Regions from separate parts of the Pantoea sp. X-Soil-ISGK-275 genome, predicted to be linked through region 3. Evidence: predicted binding sites of a transcription regulator. Region 3 holds the regulator's gene; each other region holds the start of a gene.
What was found. Region 3 encodes Fur, which represses iron uptake genes when iron is present. Its sites were predicted from a motif close to ATAATAATGAGAACNACTATCAA; they were not measured.
Positions count from the first base shown of each region.

Region 1: a site for Fur is predicted at 1,767-1,789, ahead of AC6I8A_RS02865 (isochorismate synthase). Genes of this name have one in related genera too.
Region 2: a site for Fur is predicted at 1,329-1,351, ahead of fhuA (ferrichrome porin FhuA). Genes of this name have one in related genera too.

Region 1 is NZ_AP035976.1:634,574-638,744, reverse strand. Features, by position in the region: gene entS (enterobactin transporter EntS) at 1-680, shown strand, start outside; gene fepB (Fe2+-enterobactin ABC transporter substrate-binding protein) at 675-1,640, opposite strand; gene AC6I8A_RS02865 (isochorismate synthase) at 1,817-2,998, shown strand; gene AC6I8A_RS02860 ((2,3-dihydroxybenzoyl)adenylate synthase) at 3,009-4,171, shown strand, end outside.
Region 2 is NZ_AP035976.1:915,638-919,808, forward strand. Features, by position in the region: gene AC6I8A_RS04095 (glycosyltransferase family 25 protein) at 1-1,053, opposite strand, end outside; gene fhuA (ferrichrome porin FhuA) at 1,387-3,582, shown strand; gene fhuC (Fe3+-hydroxamate ABC transporter ATP-binding protein FhuC) at 3,638-4,171, shown strand, end outside.
Region 3 is NZ_AP035976.1:1,305,034-1,309,204, forward strand. Features, by position in the region: gene glnS (glutamine--tRNA ligase) at 1-1,653, shown strand, start outside; gene AC6I8A_RS06040 (hypothetical protein) at 1,889-2,284, shown strand; gene fur (ferric iron uptake transcriptional regulator) at 2,343-2,792, opposite strand; gene fldA (flavodoxin FldA) at 3,147-3,677, opposite strand; gene ybfE (LexA regulated protein) at 3,815-4,090, opposite strand.

The sequences.
Region 1 (4,171 bases), 670 kb from region 3:
TAACGCTGCTGAAATTGCCGACGTTGCCGCCTCCGCCGCAGCCGCGTGAACATCCGCTGAAATCCCTCGCCGCTGGCGTGCAGTTTCTTTTCGCCAGCCCGATTGTCGGCATGGTGGCGCTGATTGGCGCATTAGTGACGCTGGCCAGCGCGGTGCGCGTGCTCTATCCATCCCTCGCGCCGCATTGGTCAGTAAGCGCGGACCAGCTTGGCCTGATGTACGCTGCCGTGCCGCTTGGTGCGGCTATCGGCGCATTCACCAGCGGTAGACTGAAACACGCCGCGCGTCCCGGACAGCTGGTGCTCGGCAGCGCGATTGCGGCGTTTATCGCGCTGGGTTTGTTTAGCCTGATGCCGAATCTGCCGCTGGCACTCGCCTGTTTAGTCGCCTTCGGCTACTTCAGCGCCATCAACAGTCTGGTGCAGTACGCGATGATTCAGGCATTAACGCCGGATCATCTGTTAGGCCGTATCAACGGCTTGTGGACCGCGCAGAACGTGACCGGCGATGCGATTGGTGCGGCGGTGATTGGCGCAATGGGTTCATGGCTGCTGCCACCGCAGGCCGCCGCCGTGTTTGGCTTTGCGGCGGCGCTACTGGGCATAGCGATGTGGTTGGTGATGGGCCGTTTACGTCGTTACCACCCGCCAGCACCGGAGCTGGCGGAACAGGCATCATGATTTAACGAACAGCTTTTCCAGACGCGCCAGCAGATTACTGGCGCTGTAGTAATCGAGACGGAACGAATCGACGCCCAGCTCGTACACCTGTTTGTTCTGCACGGCAGCGTTTTGCGCGAGGAATGGATTGCTCAGCACCGATTGCGTGGTTTTATCGTCAGCGGCAAACAGCAGGAAGGTTTTACCGTTCAAGCCGCTGGCAACGCTTTCGCCCGACAGCTGAATGATATCTTTGCGCTGCCCCATGCTGTGTCCCTGCTCAACCGTCGCCGGTGGCGTTGCCAGGGTGAAGCCAAGTTGTTCCAGCAGCTTGCCCTGCGCCGAGGCTGCGGTCCACAGATTGACCGCGCGTCCGCCGCCGTTCCACACCATGGCGGAAACCGGTTGCGGTGGCAGCGTGATGGCTTTTTTCAGTGCCGCTTCGCGATCGTCGAAAGCTTTAATGCGCTGCGCCGCCTGCGCTTCGTGACCTGAAGCCTGGCCTAACAGCGTCACAACATCCTGCCAGCTTTTGTCGTCGTAATTGACCACCAGCGTCGGTGCAATAGCCGAGAACTGTTCGGCGAGTTTAATAGCAGAATCGTTGCCGGTAGCGCTGACGATGATCAGATCCGGCGCTTGCGCAGCAACCGCTTCGGCATTGGGTTCACCGATGTACAGACGTTGCAGATGCTGCTTTTTGGCAACATCGCTCCACTGACGGAAGAAACCCTGATCGTCGGCAAGACGACTGTTTGGTGCGGTTGCGCCGGACGCGATGACCGGTGCATCAATGGCCAGCAGCGAGCCGGTCAGCGTGACGCTGGTCGAGACAATGCGCTGCGGCGCGTGATCAAGAGTGATTGACCCGTTGGCGCCCTGCACGGTGCGCGGCCAACCTTGTTCAGCGTGGGCGATGCTGGTGAAAATCTGGAAAACACATATAAGGGCTGCAATGCCCCAAAAACCGCATTTATTCATAAGTTTTGGTCCACTTTTTAGCATATTGCCCTGCTTAGCGTCAGCGCCTGATTACGTTTAAACGCAGCTGAAATCCCGCGAATGGATTGACACCTTTGCCCAATCGACGTAGGTTACAGGCCCATAATAAAAATGATAATCATTCTTAATAATCTTATCATTTATAGGTGAAAATTATGGTGGAATCTTCCACGTTTGAAAATGCCTGGCTGAAGGATTATTCCGCGCTAAGCCGTGGTTTCCTCTTTACCTCGCCGTGGCGTAGTTTGGCAACGCAAGGATGCTATACCACCATTACCGCGCCGGTAGCAGACGCCGCGTCGCTGGACGGTGATTTCCAACAACAGCTGCGTCAGCATTTTGCGGCGGCAAAAAAACAGGGCATCGACAATCCGATTCTGGTCGGCGCGATCCCGTTTGACGTCAGCCAACCGGCTGCGCTGTTTATTCCTGAAACCTATCAGACGTTTAACCGCGCCGACCTGCAAAGCGCGCTGCCGCAAAACGTCAGCGATCTGCCGCAGGTGCGTCGTCGCGCAGCGATACCGGACCACGACGTATTTACCACCATGGTGGCCGATGCGGTGGCGGCCACGCAGCGCGGCGATCTGGATAAAGTGGTGCTGTCGCGTCTGATGGATATCGTCACCGAACAGCCGGTTGATACCGCCGCACTGATGCAGCGCGTGATTGCGCAGAACCCCAACAGCTACCATTTCCATCTGCCGCTGCCGCAAGGCGGTGCGCTGATTGGCGCCAGTCCGGAGCTGATGCTGCGCAAACAGGGGCGCGATTTTAGCTCTTGTCCGCTGGCGGGCTCGGCGCGGCGTAATCATGAGGATGCTCAACAGGATCGTGCTGCGGGCGATACGCTGATGGACTCCGGCAAAGATCGTCATGAACACAAACTGGTGACCGATGCGATGCGCGACACCCTGCAGCCGCGCAGCCGTTTGCTGTCGGTGCCAACCATTCCATCGCTGATCACCACCGCCACGCTGTGGCATCTCGCCACGCAGATCGACGGTGAAGTGCAGGATGAGCGCGAAAATGCGCTGTCGCTGGCTTGCCTGTTGCATCCCACGCCAGCGTTGAGCGGCTTCCCACATCAGCGCGCGCAGCAGCTGATTCAGCAGCTGGAACCTTTTGATCGCCAGCTGTTTGGCGGCATCGTCGGCTGGTGCGATAGCCAAGGCAATGGCGAATGGGTGGTCACCATCCGCTGCGGCACCGTGCAGGGTACGCGCGTGCGCCTGTTTGCTGGCGCGGGCATTGTCGCCGACTCCCAACCCGAATCAGAGTGGCGTGAAACCGGCGTGAAGCTGGACACCATGTTGCGCGCCTTTGGACTGCAATAAAGGAAAGAGCATGAGCATTCCCTATACTCGCTGGCCGGACGATCTGGCTGCGCGCTACCGTGAAAAAGGTTACTGGCTGGATGTGCCGATGACCGACATTCTGGTGCGTCATCAGCACAATGATGCCATCGCGGTGATTGATGGCGATCGTCAGATCAGCTATCGCGAAATGGATGTGCTGAGCAGCAATCTGGCCGCCGCGCTGCAGCGTCGTGGCCTGCAAAACGGCGATACGGCGCTGGTGCAGCTTGGCAACGTGGCTGATTTTTATGTCACGGTATTTGCGCTGTTTAAGCTCGGCGTGGCGTCGGTATTTGCGCTGTTCAGCCATCAGCGTACCGAGCTGAGCGCCTATGCGGCGCAGATCGAACCTAAGCTGCTGATTGCCGATCGCACTCACGCGCTGTTTGCTGACGATAGCTTTATCAGCACGCTATGCGATGCGCAGCCTTCACTGCAGCAGGTGATTCTGCGCAATGACAACCAGCCGGAAAACACGCTGGAATCCTTGATGGCGGAAGCTGCGGGTGATTTCGTCGCCACGCCAACCGCCGCCGATGAAGTGGCGTTTTTCCAGCTCTCTGGCGGCAGCACCGGCACGCCGAAGCTGATTCCGCGCACCCACAACGACTATTACTACAGCATTCGCGCCAGTGATGAGATCTGTGAAGTCACCGCCGATACGCGCTATCTCATCGCCCTGCCCGCACCGCATAACTTCGCCATGAGCTCACCGGGTTCGCTCGGCGTGTTTTATGCCGGTGGTCAGGTGATTCTGGCCGCCGATCCCAGCGCCACGCTCTGCTTCCCGCTGATCGAGAAGCATCAGGTCACCGATACCGGTTTGGTGCCGCCGGCGGTGAGCTTGTGGTTACAGGCGATTCAGGAATGGGGCAGCAATACACAGCTGGCCTCGCTGCAGCGTATTCAGGTGGGCGGTGCCAAACTGGGCGAAACCCTGGCGGCACGTATTCAGCGTGAAATTGGCTGTCAGCTGCAGCAGGTGTTCGGCATGGCTGAAGGTCTGGTGAACTACACCCGCTTTGGCGACGATGAGAACATCATTCTCACCACGCAAGGCCGCCCGATCTCTGAAGATGATGAAGTGTGGGTCGCCGATGAACATGGCAACGCGTTGCCAACCGGCACCATCGGCCGCCTGATGACGCGCGG
Region 2 (4,171 bases), 390 kb from region 3:
ACTTTCAGCGCCAATTCCGGTGTCGAGCGCGTAAGGGATATAAGCGATCTTCACGCCGCGCTCATGCAAGTAGTCGCTGCGGAAGGCTTCGGGTCGCGCTTCGTCGTAAGGGTTTTGCAGGAACACCACATCCGGCTGACGCGCCTCCAACTGATAATCTTCAAACCCGATATAGTCGAGCCCTCTTTCACGCAGAATTTCACGCTGAATATCGCCATTAACATCGCTGGCCTTCCAGTTCAGGTAAGGCACCACCACGATGCGGCAATCGAAGACGGGATTGGCCTGCATCGCCTCAATTACCGATTCAAAATTTGTCCAACCCGGCGGCCACTGGAAGTAAAAATCGACCTTAATTGGACCGGTAGTGGAGGGCGTGAATTTGGCGGGCGCAACAATTTGACTCAACGGCTTTCTGAAGAGTGCGCGGTAATCTACCGTTCTATTTTCGATATCGCTTTTGTCGAGCCGTTGTGCGCCGGCGTTGGGGAACACGCCCAGCCACAGATCCTGCTGCATCAGGCTATTCCAGTGCACATCAAGGGCATATTGCGCCTGCGCGCCACCTTGCAATTGTGCCTGCAGCGCTGCGCGATAGTTTTCAATCAGCGTGGCGTAATAGCGGAGATTGGCGATATACGCGCAGGCGCACCACGCGAAGTTGGCGCGTACGATATAGTCCACGCTTTTCAACGGCGTGACGCGGCGATAATTGGCCGCCAGAAAAGCCACTTGCCAGTTGATTTGCGGCAGGGCGGCAAAGTAGCGGTTGAGATTGTCATAATTCGCCTGGTTTTCATCAAAGCTGAAGTCATCTTCCAGAATCAGCACCCGCTCCCAGCCGTTATCGCGTGCCATCTCCAGCGCGGCAATATGCGATTGCGTGCAGCCGATGTAGCCCTTTTCATGCTTGATCGCATTCAGACGAACGATTTTTTCAGCGGTTAGACCTAACTTTTTAAGCTGTTTAGTGATGCGGGTTAATCGGTCTTTGCGTTTCTTCAAATTGATGAAGATAACGCGATCAACAATGTTCCAGTTTATAGCGGCCATGACGATGTCTTTAGAAAGAGAATGCATGACATAAGCAATTAGCGGGCCAATTCTTAAATAAATGATTTTATTTATTATTTTTAATTAATGGCTCAATCGGGATGAAATGAATTTCCGCTTTGCGGCAGTGTAATTTCCCGATTGGTGGCCTGCGCTCGCTTCATCGCTAATTTATTATTCGCGATCATGAATATGCGCGATCTGGCTGTAAACGCCGCGCTAACGGCCATTAGACGTTGCGAATGTGGAGATATTTCGCCTAAAATCCGTGCGTCATAATAATCATTCTCGTTTGTATTCGCCTGCATCGACTTTTTTCGAGAGACCTCACTTATGAATACGCGAAACACCAATCCTTGTTTTTTCCGCCCGCGTTCGCTGGCTTGGCTTATTTCACTGACTCTGGGTACGTTCAGCGTGCAGGCGTTGGCAGAAGATACCGTGGTTGTCAGCGCCGATGGTGGCAGCGGCGTGGCGCAAGAGAATGCATGGGGCCCGTCGCCAACCATCGCGGCCAAACGCAGCGCCACCGGCACCAAAACCGATACGCCGATTGAGAAGAACCCGCAGTCGATCTCTGTGGTCACGCAGGAAGAGATGGCGATGAAAAACGTCACCAGCGTGAAAGGGGCTTTCAACTATACGCCTGGCGTATTGACCGGCAACCGCGGTAGCTCCAATGTCATCGATGCGCTTTCTATTCGCGGCTTCAGCGAAACCAACACCAATCAATATCTTGATGGCCTGAAACTGCAGGGCGATAACTACTCTGAGTTTGCTATCGATCCCTATTTCCTCGAGCGCGCCGAGCTGCTGCGCGGTCCGGTTTCAGTGCTGTACGGCAAGAGCAATCCGGGCGGCGTGGTGTCGCTGGTGAGTAAGCGTCCTACGCAGGAGACGCTGCGTGAAGTGCAGTTCCAGATGGGCACCAATAATCAGTTCTCCACCGGTTTCGACTTCGGCGGCTCGCTGGATGATGACGGCGTTTACAGCTATCGCCTGACCGGCCTCGCGCGCAGCGCTGATGCGCAGCAGGAGATGAACAAAGAGAAGCGTTACACCATTGCGCCATCGTTCAGCTGGCGTCCGGATGAGAATACGCGTTTTGATCTGCTGACCTATTTCCAGAACGAACCGGAAACCGGCTATTACGGCTGGTTGCCGCGTCAGGGCACCGTGGTGGGCATCACGCGTCCTGACGGCAGCAGTTACAAGCTGCCGACCAACTTTGATGAAGGCGAAGACAGCAACAAGATTTCGCGCAACACCAAGATGGTGGGTTACAACTTCGAGCACAGCTTCAACGATACCTGGACGGTGCGACAGAATCTGCGCTATGCGGATCTGAGAACGGATTATCGCAGTATTTATGGCAATGGTTTCATTCCCGCTACACAGCAAATCACCCGCGGTTCAGCGGTTTCTAATGAAAAGCTGAATCAGTTTGCGTTGGATAACCAGGTTCAAGCTAAATTTGCCACCGGTGCCGTGGATCATACTTTGCTGATGGGCGTGGATTATCAGCGTACCCGCAATGATATTGATGCTGCCTTTGGTAGCGCCGCACCGATCAGTGCAATCAATCCGCAATATGGCAATGACGCGGTTATCGGTACGCCATTCCCGTATCAATATCTAAACCGTCAGGAACAAACTGGCCTCTACTCCCAGGATCAAATGGAGTGGAACCGTTGGGTGCTGACATTAGGCGGTCGCTATGATTACGCGATGACCTCGGCATTGAACCGTAACGGTAATACAGAAGAGAAAAACCACGATCAGGCCTTCACCTGGCGCGGTGGTTTGAATTACGTATTTGATAACGGCATCGCGCCGTATTTCAGCTATAGCGAATCGTTTATTCCTACAGCGGGTACCACATCCAGCGGCCAAACATTCGATCCTTCACGCGCTAAGCAGTACGAAGCCGGTGTGAAATATGTGCCAAAAGATCGTCCGATTGTTATCACGGGTGCGGTCTATCAGCTCACGAAAACGAAGAACCTCACAGCCGATCCCAATAGTCTGCAATTCAGCGTGCAAGGTGGTGAAATTCGTTCACGCGGCGTGGAGTTAGAAGCCAAAGCGGCGATAAATGCCAATATCAACCTGACAGCCGCTTACTCTTATACCGATGCCGAATATACGCATGACACCTTACTGAAAGGCAAAACGCCGGTGCAGGTGCCGAAGCATATGGCATCGATATGGAGTGATTACACCTTCCACGAAACTGCGCTTTCAGGCGTAACGCTGGGTGCAGGTGTACGTTATGTCGGCGAAAGCAAAGGTATCTACAGCGCCAATGACCCGGCGAACGAGAACCAAAACTTTGACGTCGCCGGTTACACCACCGTTGATGCCGCGCTGAAATACGATCTCGCACGCTTTGGCATGCCGGGCTCCACCATCGGCGTTAACGTCAATAATCTGTTCGATCGTGAATATGTCGCCAGCTGCTACCGCGACTACGCCTGCTACTGGGGCGCTGAGCGTCAGATTGTCGGTACTGCGACTTTCCGCTTCTGATCACGTTACGTAGGTCGCCATTAATGGCGACCCTACCGATTAACCAGGGATTATCATGCAGCATCCGCACCACGCAGAAACCACCTTCAGGCTGGATAACGTCAGTTTTCGTGTGCCAGGCCGCACGCTGCTGCATCCGCTGTCTCTTACTTTTGCACCGGGCAAAGTCACCGCGCTGATTGGTCATAATGGTTCCGGCAAATCCACGCTGCTGAAAATGCTCGGTCGTCACCATGCGGCGAGTGAAGGGCGCGTGTTGCTGAATGAGGACGCGGTAGATAACTGGGGCAGCAAAGATTTTGCGCGTCAGGTGGCGTATTTGCCGCAGCAACTGCCCGCGGCGGAAGGCATGACGGTGCGCGAGCTGGTGGCGATTGGCCGCTATCCGTGGCACGGCGCGCTGGGCCGCTATGGTCAGGAAGATCGCGATCGGGTAGAAGAGGCGATTACGCTGGTGGGATTAAAGCCTTTTGCCGGGCGTCTGGTGGATAGCCTTTCTGGCGGCGAGCGCCAGCGTGCCTGGCTGGCGATGCTGGTGGCGCAGAACAGTCGCTGTCTGCTGCTGGACGAACCGACGTCGGCGCTGGAT
Region 3 (4,171 bases):
GCCCGCCCAACGAACTTTATTCGTCAGATCATCGACGAAGATTTGGCGAGCGGTAAGCACAACAGTGTGCATACCCGTTTCCCGCCTGAGCCCAATGGTTATCTGCATATTGGCCATGCGAAATCTATCTGCCTGAACTTTGGTATCGCGCAAGACTACCAAGGTCAGTGCAATCTGCGTTTCGACGACACTAACCCAGTAAAAGAAGATCTGGAGTTTGTTGAATCCATTAAGCGTGATGTGCAATGGCTGGGCTTTGAGTGGAGCGGCAACATTCGTTACTCCTCAGACTACTTCGACCAACTGTTCAACTATGCGGTTGAGCTGATCAACAAAGGCCTGGCCTATGTTGATGAACTGTCAGCAGATGAGATCCGTGAATATCGCGGTTCCCTGACGGCACCGGGCAAAAACAGTCCGTATCGCGATCGCAGCGTGGAAGAGAACCTAGCGCTGTTCCAGAAGATGCGCGATGGCGGTTTCGAAGAGGGCAAAGCCTGTCTGCGTGCCAAAATCGACATGGCGTCCAGTTTCATCGTGATGCGTGATCCAGTGCTGTATCGCATTAAGTTTGCCGATCACCATCAGACTGGCAGCAAGTGGTGCATCTATCCGATGTACGACTTCACCCATTGCATTTCGGATGCGATTGAAGGCATTACGCACTCACTCTGTACGCTGGAGTTCCAGGACAACCGTCGTCTGTACGATTGGGTGCTGGATAACATCACCATTCCGGTTCATCCACGGCAGTACGAATTTTCACGCCTGAATCTGGAATACGCGGTGATGTCGAAGCGTAAACTGACTCAGCTGGTGAGCGAGAAGGTTGTCGAAGGCTGGGACGATCCGCGCATGCTGACCGTATCTGGTCTGCGTCGTCGTGGTTACAGCGCCGCTTCCATCCGTGAATTCTGCCGCCGTATTGGTGTGACCAAACAGGACAATATCGTGGAGATGGCTTCACTGGAATCGTGCATTCGTGACGATCTCAATGAAAACGCACCGCGTGCGATGGCCGTAATGGATCCGCTGAAAGTGGTGATCGAGAACCTGCCTGCAGGTCACGAAGAGATCATCAGCATGCCGAATCATCCGAACAAACCGGAGATGGGCACGCGAGAAGTGCCATTCAGTCGTGAAGTGTGGATCGATCGCGCGGATTTCCGTGAAGAGGCCAACAAGCAGTACAAACGTCTGGTGCTGGGCAAAGAAGTGCGTCTGCGTAATGCATACGTGATCCGTGCCGAGCGAGTAGCGAAGGATGATGAGGGCAATATCACCTGCATCTATTGTACCTGCGACGTTGATACGCTGAGCAAAGATCCGGCCGATGGCCGCAAAGTGAAAGGCGTTATCCATTGGGTTTCTGCGATTCACGCGCTGCCAGCGGAATTCCGCCTGTACGATCGTCTTTTCAGTGTGCCAAATCCGGGCGCGGCGGAGGATTTCCTCACCACCATCAACCCGAACTCACTGGAAATCAAACAGGGCTTCGTGGAGCCAGGTTTGCGTGCAGCCGATCCAATGGCGCCGTACCAGTTTGAACGTGAAGGCTATTTCTGTGCGGATAGCGTCTATTCACAGCCATCCAAGCTGGTGTTTAACCGCACCGTTGGTTTACGTGATACCTGGGCAAAAATCGGCGATTAATATTTTTTGTCGCTAGCACGATATGATCATGAAAGGGCGAGCAATCGCCCTTTTTTATTGTCTCGATTTAACCAGATACGACCTTTTATGCTGCTCCCTGCAATTAGCCATTAATTCCTTATTTGCGACTATTCTGACTTTAGCAAAATTAAACCATTTGCCAGTGTGAAAAACTTTTTTTCAGGTAGGCTATGCGCTCTCAGCCGTTGCTCTGCGGGTAATCAAAGGATAAAAAATGACAAGTCTCGCCCTGGAAGCCAAACATAGCGTGGTGGTTTTACATCAGCTTATCGAACGTATTTTTAATCAGGCAGAAGGCAGTGATGACAGCATTGATCTGTTCTTGTCGTACTTTCATCCCGACTTCAAAATGGTCACGCCACAGGGTAAACAGCTTGATCTTAATGAGATGGAAACACTGTTTCGCCAGTTGCAGGGACAGCGTGAAGGGATGCGAATTGCCACCAGTGAGCACGCCATCATTTCGCAGCAAAGTGAGGAAGTCACGATTCAGTATCGTGAATTGCAGATGATGAATGGCACCAATCAGAGCCGCATTTCTCTGGCGGTGCTGGATTGCAGCACCGCCATTCCGCGCTGGCGCTACTTGCAGGAAACGCTCGTTGCCTGATTTCAGATATAAAAAAACCGGCTTAAGCCGGTTTTTTTATACTGCATAGCACACTCAATTACTTATCGTGGAGCGTATCGTCTTCGCGGCAGTCTCCCAGAGCACAGTGACCATACAGATACAGGCTGTGGTTGCTAAGCTTGATGCCGTGGCGAGTAGCAATTTCACGCTGACGCGTTTCGATTGATTCATCGCTGAATTCGATAACTTTGCCACAATCAAGGCAGATCAAGTGATCATGGTGATGTTGCTGAGTCAGTTCGAAGACAGACTTACCGCCTTCAAAGTTATGACGGGTTACGATGCCCGCGTCGTCAAACTGGTTAAGAACGCGATAAACCGTTGCCAGACCAATCTCTTCGCCCATATCGATCAGGCGCTTATACAAATCTTCCGCACTGACGTGATGGGACTCGGGGCCGGGTCCCTGAAGCACTTCCAGAATTTTCAGTCTGGGTAGCGTGACTTTCAGGCCAGCCTTCTTCAATGCGGAGTTGTTGTCAGTCATGCGGATATTGTCCTGTTACTTTGCTAGTCACTTGCGGCGCAGGGGCCTTGAATGTTTAGGTCAACGCGCATTCTCATTTGCGTCTCATTATAGAACTCAAGCAGTGAAATGAAAACCAAGGCAACGTCCTTAATCACCAAAGGTTGTAAGGATAACGTCACTAATGTCTTCAGGACGCTTGGGTTTTGGATTCCATTTCACTCAGCCTCATTCTACTGCCAGAGGAATAAGCGGATGACCATTGCGGGTATTCTACAGATTTGCGGGGAAAAGTTAAAAAACCGTAGCTATTATTTTTATAGGAAATTCCGTTGCCCGATGTGAGGCAGCGCGCACATCGGGCAGAGCAGGGAATTAAGCTTCAATAATCTCTTTCAGCTGCAACTCGTCGAAGATCTGCTTCACCCATTTCTCAACACGTTCGTTGGTCAATTCTGGTTGACGATCTTCATCAATTGCCAGACCCAGGAAGTTTTTGTCATCGGCGAGGCCTTTAGAGGCTTCGAAGTGATAGCCTTCGGTTGGCCAGTGACCCACAATCACCGCACCGTTAGGCTCGATGATGTCACGGATGGTGCCCATCGCGTCACAGAAGTATTCGGCGTAATCTTCCTGATCGCCACAACCAAACAGCGCTACCAGCTTGCCATTGAAATCAATCTCTTCCAGCGTCGGGAAGAAATCATCCCAGTCGCACTGCGCTTCGCCGTAATACCAGGTTGGAATGCCCAGCAGCAGGATGTCGAACGCATCGAGATCTTCTTTGGTGCTCTTAGCAATGTCATGCACTTCGGCGACATCTTTACCCAGTTGTTTCTGGATCATCTTTGCAATGTTTTCAGTGTTGCCGGTATCGCTGCCGAAGAAAATGCCTACGATTGCCATGGGTTAGGTAACCTCTTGAATCCTGATTGTGAAAGTAAGTCAGTTGACTGCACAGTTATGCGAATAATAGCAGACCGGTAAAAAGTGCGGAACTTGTAAAGCCGTGACTTTGTGTTCCAGCGTGCGGTCTTCGCGCGTTAAGACAGTTTGAGTTGTGCCAGCAGCATTTGTTCAATCAATTCGCTGCGACTGATGTTTTGCTGATCGGCCAGCGTGCTGAGCGCGTCAACCGCCTCGCTCGACATCTTCAGCTCAACACGACGCAGCCCACGCACTTTATCGCGCTTGAGCTGGTTGCGTTTGTTGATGCGTAACTGTTCATCACGCGTCAGCGGGCTGGTTTTCGGGCGACCAGGACGCCGCTCGTCTGCGAAGAGATCAAGCGTCGTGCGGTCTGTCTGTTCTTTTGCCATGGTTTGTAAAACTGAGTGGGCGCGAACGGCGGAAAGGCGCTGCGCGATTAAAACATTATCGGCCCGACCACGGTGAAAAAA